2 regions of the Streptomyces sp. NPDC053432 genome follow, and region 1 is predicted to be linked to the other one. Evidence: predicted binding sites of a transcription regulator. Region 1 holds the regulator's gene; the other holds the start of a gene.
The links. Region 1 encodes HrcA, which represses chaperone genes, less so after heat shock. Its sites were predicted from a motif close to TTNGCACTCNGNNNNNCNGAGTGCNAA; they were not measured.

Region 1 (3,405 bases):
AGGTCGCCGCGGCCGCCGCCGCGCAGGTGCGTGACGCCGCGTCCGTGCAGCGGGATCGCCTGGCCGGACTGGGTACCGGGCCGGATGTCGATCTCCTCCATGCCGTCGAGGGTCTCCAGCGGGCACTTGGTGCCCAGGGCCGCCGCCGTCATGGGGATGGTCACCGTGCAGTGCAGGTCGTCCCCGCGCCGCTGGAACGTCGGGTGCGACAGCTCGTGGATCTCCACGTACAGGTCGCCGGCGGGGCCGCCGCCGGGGCCGACCTCGCCCTCGCCCGCGAGCTGGATCCGGGTGCCGTTCTCGACACCGGCCGGGATCTTGACCGTGAGGCTGCGGCGGGAGCGGACCCGGCCGTCGCCCGCGCACTCGTGGCAGGGGGTCGGGACGACGGTGCCGAAGCCCTGGCACTGCGGGCAGGGGCGCGAGGTCATGACCTGGCCGAGGAAGGACCGGGTGACCTGCGAGACCTCACCGCGGCCGCGGCACATGTCACAGGTCTGCGCCGAGGTGCCGGGGGCGGCGCCCTCGCCGGAGCAGGTGGTGCAGACGACGGCCGTGTCGACCTGGATGTCCTTGGTCGTCCCGAAGGCCGCCTCGTCCAGCTCCAGGTCCAGGCGGATCATGGCGTCCTGGCCGCGGCGGGTACGCGAGCGCGGGCCGCGCTGCGAGGACTGGCCGAAGAAGGCGTCCATGATGTCGGAGAAGTTGCCGAAGCCGCCCGCCCCGAAGCCGCCCGCGCCGCCGCCGCCCGAGGAGGACAGCGGGTCGCCGCCGAGGTCGTAGACCTGCTTCTTCTGCGGGTCCGACAGCACCTCGTAGGCCGCGTTGATCTCCTTGAAACGCTCCTGCGTCTTGGGATCGGGGTTCACGTCCGGGTGCAGCTCGCGCGCGAGCCGCCGGAATGCCTTCTTGATCTCATCCTGGGATGCGTCGCGGCGTACGCCGAGAGTGGCGTAGTAGTCCGTGGCCACTTACGACTCCGCCAGGATCTGTCCGACGTAACGTGCCACTGCGCGTACCGCTCCCATCGTTCCGGGGTAATCCATGCGGGTCGGTCCGACCACGCCGAGCTTGGCGACCGTTTCGCCGCCCGAACCGTAACCGACCGAGACGACGGACGTGGAGTTCAGTCCCTCGTAGGCATTCTCATGCCCGATCCGTACGGCCATCCCCGACTCATTGGCCTCGCCGAGCAGCTTGAGGAGCACGACCTGCTCCTCCAGCGCTTCGAGCACCGGCCTGATCGTCAGGGGAAAATCATGTCCGAAGCGGGTGAGATTGGCGGTGCCGCCGATCATCAGCCGTTCCTCGGCTTCCTCGACCAGGGTTTCGAGGAGCGTCGCGAGCACGGTGGACACCGTGGCGCGGTCGTCGGCCTCGAAGGATTCGGGGAGGTCCTGGACGAGCGGGGGCACGTCGGTGAACCGACGGCCGACGACGCGGCTGTTGAGCCGGGCCCGCAGATCGGAGAGCGAGGTCTCCCCGAAGGGGGTCTGGCAGTCGATCAGCCTCTGTTCGACGCGCCCGGTGTCCGTGATCAGTACGAGCATCAGGCGCGCGGGGGCGAGCGAGAGCAGCTCCACGTGCCGGACGGTCGACCGGGTCAGACTCGGGTACTGGACGACGGCGACCTGCCGGGTGAGCTGTGCGAGCAGCCGCACGGTGCGGCCGACCACGTCGTCGAGGTCGACGGCGCCGTCGAGGAAGTTCTGGATGGCGCGCCGCTCGGGCGTCGACAGCGGTTTGACCCCCGCCAGCTTGTCGACGAAGAGGCGGTAGCCCTTGTCGGTGGGGATCCGGCCGGCGCTGGTGTGGGGCTGGGCGATGTAGCCCTCTTCCTCCAGCACGGCCATGTCGTTGCGCACGGTGGCAGGCGAGACGCCGAGTCGGTGCCGCTCGGTGAGCGCCTTGGAGCCGACCGGCTCCTCCGTCCCGACGTAGTCCTGGACGATGGCGCGCAGCACTTCGAGTCTGCGTTCGCTGAGCATCGCGCACACCTCCGGCTGTGGTCCGTTGCCCTGTCGTTGGCACTCTGGGCGTTCGAGTGCCAGAGACCCCCGCTCAGTGTACGGCCGGGTAGTAAGGCCCTGGCAAGGGAGGCCCGCCAGGGTACCGTCGCGGCATGGACGTACGTTGGGAAGAGGCGGGCTGGGAACGGCTGACCGGGCGGACCGGCCGCAGACGGCTTCCGGTGTGGGACTGCACCGTGGGACTGGTGGTTGGCGACGATTCCGTGCTCCTCGTCGACTCCGGTTCGTGCCTGCGCGAGGGTGCTCAGGTGCGTGCGGAGGCCGAGCGTCTCACCGGCCGTCGAGTGACCCATATCGCATTCACGCACGGCCATTTCGATCACGTCCTGGGCGGGGCGGCCTTCTCCGGTGCCGAGGTGTACGGGGCGGTCGGCCTGGACGCGCTGCTCGCCACGGGCCGCGAGGAGCTGCGCGACGACGCGGTGCGGCACGGTCTGGCGGAGGCGGAGGCCGCGGAGGCGGCCGACCTGCTGGTGGTGCCGAAGCACCTCGTGTCGGGCGAGTGGACGCTGGAACTGGGCGGGGTTCAGGTGCTGCTGGCCAACGTGGGTCCGGGGCACACCCGGCACGATCTGGCGGCCTTCGTGCCGGGCGACCGGGAGACGGTGTTCTGCGGGGACCTGGTGGAGGAGTCGGGCGAGCCGTCGGCGGGCCCGGACGCGACGCCGGGGCAGTGGCCCGCGGCGCTGGACCGGCTGCTGTCGCTGGGCGGGCAGGACGCGCTGTATGTGCCGGGCCACGGGGCGGTGGTCGACGCGGCTTTCGTCGCCGCGCAGCGCGCCGCGCTGGCGGGCCGTTTCGGCGTGTCATAGCCAAGATCACCACGGCTCCCCTACCCTCGGCCGGATGCGCGAGTACTCCCCCGATCTGACTCCCCAGTGGAAGCGCCCGAAGGCCGTGCCGGAGGTGGCGGCGGAACCGGACCTGGTGGTCGAGGTGGCCGGTACGGACTTCTGCGGCGCGGTGGTGGCCTGCGAGGCGGGCACGGTGACGCTGGAGGACCGCTTCGGCAAGCGGCGGGTGTTCCCGCTGGAGCCGCGGGGCTTCCTGCTGGACGGCGCCGTGGTGACCCTGACCCGCCCCCCGCGCGCCCCCGCCGCGCCCTCCCGTACGGCTTCCGGCTCGATCGCCGTCCCGGGCGCCCGGGCCCGGGTCGCGCGGGCCGGACGGATCTACGTGGAGGGCCGCCACGACGCGGAACTCGTCGAGAAGGTCTGGGGCGACGACCTGCGCATCGAGGGCGTGGTGGTGGAGTACCTGGAGGGCATCGACGACCTCCGGGCCGTCGTCGCCGACTTCGCGCCGGGCCCCGACGCCCGCCTGGGCGTCCTGGTCGACCACCTGGTGCCCGGCTCGAAGGAGTCCCGCATCGCGG
Region 2 (3,405 bases), on a different contig from region 1:
ACGACGACGCCGCCCTCGAGACCACCGTTGACGGCGATCTGCTTCAGCGGGGCCTCCAGCGCGAGCTTCACGGCGTTGGCGCCGGTCGCCTCGTCACCGTTGAGCTCCAGCTTCTCGAAGACCGAGGAGGCCTGCAGCAGGGCCACGCCACCACCGGCGACGATGCCCTCCTCGACGGCCGCCTTCGCGTTGCGGACGGCGTCCTCGATGCGGTGCTTGCGCTCCTTGAGCTCGACCTCGGTCGCGGCACCGGCCTTGATGACGGCCACGCCGCCGGCCAGCTTCGCGAGGCGCTCCTGGAGCTTCTCGCGGTCGTAGTCCGAGTCGGAGTTCTCGATCTCGGCGCGGATCTGGTTCACGCGACCGGCGACCTGGTCGCTGTCACCGGCACCGTCGACGATGGTGGTCTCGTCCTTGGTGATGACGACCTTGCGGGCGCGGCCGAGCAGGTCGAGACCGGCGTTCTCCAGCTTGAGACCGACCTCCTCGGAGATGACCGTGCCGCCGGTGAGGATGGCGATGTCGCCGAGCATGGCCTTGCGGCGGTCGCCGAAGCCCGGGGCCTTGACGGCGACGGACTTGAAGGTGCCGCGGATCTTGTTGACGACCAGGGTCGACAGGGCCTCGCCCTCGACGTCCTCGGCGATGATCAGCAGCGGCTTGCCGGACTGCATGACCTTCTCCAGGAGCGGCAGCAGGTCCTTGACCGAGCCGATCTTGGAGTTGACGATCAGGATGTACGGGTCGTCGAGCGACGCCTCCATACGCTCCATGTCGGTGGCGAAGTACGCCGAGATGTAGCCCTTGTCGAAGCGCATACCCTCGGTGAGCTCCAGCTCCAGACCGAAGGTCTGGGACTCCTCGACGGTGATGACGCCTTCCTTGCCGACCTTGTCCATGGCCTCGGCGATGAGCTCGCCGATCTGGGTGTCGGCGGCGGAGATGGAGGCCGTGGAAGCGATCTGCTCCTTGGTCTCGACATCCTTAGCCTGGGCGAGCAGGGCAGCGGAGACGGCCTCGACGGCCTTCTCGATACCGCGCTTGAGGGCCATCGGGTTGGCACCGGCGGCCACGTTGCGCAGACCCTCGCGGACGAGAGCCTGGGCCAGGACGGTGGCGGTGGTCGTACCGTCGCCGGCGACGTCGTCCGTCTTCTTGGCGACTTCCTTGACCAGCTCGGCGCCGATCTTCTCGTACGGGTCCTCGAGCTCGATCTCCTTGGCGATGGAGACACCATCGTTGGTGATCGTGGGCGCGCCCCACTTCTTCTCAAGGACGACGTTGCGACCCTTGGGGCCAAGGGTGACCTTGACGGCGTCGGCGAGCTGGTTCATCCCACGCTCGAGGCCGCGACGGGCCTCCTCGTCGAACGCAATGATCTTGGCCATCTGAAGTGGTCCTCCCGGACAGCGGTGGATTGCTCCTGGACCGCGCCCGCGCCCGCGACGGACGGCCTGCGTGCCCGGCGGTTCCTTCCCGCCGGACCCTGCGGGCCTCACCGACCCGGTCCTCGTTCAGTAGCACTCTCAACCGGAGAGTGCTAACGCCAATGATTAGCACTCGACCCCCGCGAGTGCAAGCGGCTTGGGGCAAGACCGGGCCACGCCCCAAGGGACGTACGGCAAACGCGCGAGGCGACGCGCGGAACGACGCACGAGGGGCCCGCATCCCTCCTCGGATGCGGGCCCCTCGTTGTGTATGCGCGTACGCGGGTGCGCGCGTACGTGTCGCGTCGGTGGTCGATCGCTCCGGGACTCAGCCGAGTGCGAGCTTGACCATGTCCGCCTGCGGACCCTTCTGGCCCTGCGAGATCTCGAACTCGACCCGCTGACCCTCTTCGAGGGTGCGGTATCCGTCCATCTGGATGGCGCTGTAGTGGACGAACACATCCGCACCACCGTCGACCGCGATGAAGCCGTAGCCCTTCTCCGCGTTGAACCACTTGACGGTGCCCTGAGCCATGCCTAACTCCCCTATTACTGGCCCTTGCGCGGGAACGCACTTCGCGTTACCGGGTCAGAACTTGCGTCGGAACGCGTCGACCGAGGCTGAATGTATCTGCGCCGATGCTGTCTGCAACAGGTCAATCCGACGAGAAATCTGGACACTCAGATACATTGAAATGAAGTGAAAATTTGGCATATTCCAGGGCAACTCGGGCCCGACATATCTCGCCAAAGCCCCAAAACGCACCCGCACATTGACCAGATGTCGACCCTCACGCGACCCGTTCATATGCACCGGGCAAGAACAGCGGAGGGGACTTCCCCAACTCTACCGTGCCCAATCAAGCAGAATTGCCCCCTCCGCTTCCAGCGGAGGGGGCAATTCTATTTATGGAGAACCTGTCGGCAGTCCGTGTACGACCGGTCAGCAGCCGCCCGCGACGGCCGGGATGATCGAGACGCCCGCGCCGTCCGGCGTCACCGCCTCCAGCCCGCCCTCGAAGCGCACGTCGTCGTCGTTCACGTAGACGTTCACGAAACGGCGGAGCTTGCCCTGGTCGTCCAGGACGCGCGCGGCGATGCCGGGGTGGTTCTTCTCCAGCGACTCGATGACCTCGGCGAGGGTCGCGCCCTCGGCCGTCACCTCGGCGGCGCCGGCGGTGTAGGTGCGCAGGATGGTGGGGATGCGGACGTTGACGCTCATGGCGCTACTGCCTTTCCGGTAGTGCGTAGGGAGTGGTCAGGCCAGGCCGGCGGCGCGGAACGCGTCCAGGCTCGGGCGGATGGTGGCGGTCTGGCCGCTGTCGGCGGCCACCGCCTCCAGGGTCTTGAGGCCGTCACCGGTGTTCAGGATCACGGTGGTCAGCGACGGGTCGAGCAGCCCGTTCTCGATGAGCTTCTTCGTGACGCCGACGGTCACACCGCCCGCGGTCTCGGCGAAGATGCCCTCGGACTGCGCGAGGATCTTGATGGCCTCGACGACCTGCTCGTCGTTGACGTCCTCGACCGCACCGCCGGTGCGGCGGGCGATGTCCAGGACGTACGGGCCGTCGGCCGGGTTGCCGATCGCCAGGGACTTGGCGATGGTGTTCGGCTTCTGCGGGCGGACCACGTCGTGACCGGCCTTGAAGGCGGCGGACACCGGGGAACAGCCCTCGGCCTGGGCTCCGAAGATCTTGTACGGCTTGTCCTCGACGAGGCCGAGCTTGATGAGCTCCTGCAGACCCTTGTCGATCTTCGTCAGCTGGGAGCCGGACGCGATCGGGATGACGATCTGGTCCGGCAGCTGCCAGCCGAGCTGCTCGCAGATCTCGTACGCCAGGGTCTTGGAGCCCTCGCCGTAGTACGGGCGCAGGTTGACGTTGACGAAGCCCCAGCCCTCGCCCAGCGGGTCGCCGATGAGCTCGGAGCAGAAGCGGTTGACGTCGTCGTAGTTGCCCTCGATGCCGACCAGGTCGCC

Region 2: the regulator HrcA is predicted to act here: its motif matches at 1,554-1,580, upstream of groL (chaperonin GroEL).

Annotation. Positions count from the first base shown of each region.
Region 1 covers NZ_JBVJKF010000010.1:179,401-182,805, reverse strand. The annotation lists gene dnaJ (molecular chaperone DnaJ) at 1-971, opposite strand, end outside; gene hrcA (heat-inducible transcriptional repressor HrcA) at 972-1,988, opposite strand; gene ACZ6Y1_RS18890 (MBL fold metallo-hydrolase) at 2,123-2,842, shown strand; gene ACZ6Y1_RS18885 (DUF3097 domain-containing protein) at 2,877-3,405, shown strand, end outside.
Region 2 covers NZ_JBVJKF010000022.1:34,493-37,897, forward strand. The annotation lists gene groL (chaperonin GroEL) at 1-1,388, opposite strand, end outside; gene ACZ6Y1_RS29450 (cold-shock protein) at 1,756-1,962, opposite strand; gene ACZ6Y1_RS29455 (MoaD/ThiS family protein) at 2,371-2,649, opposite strand; gene thrC (threonine synthase) at 2,686-3,405, opposite strand, start outside.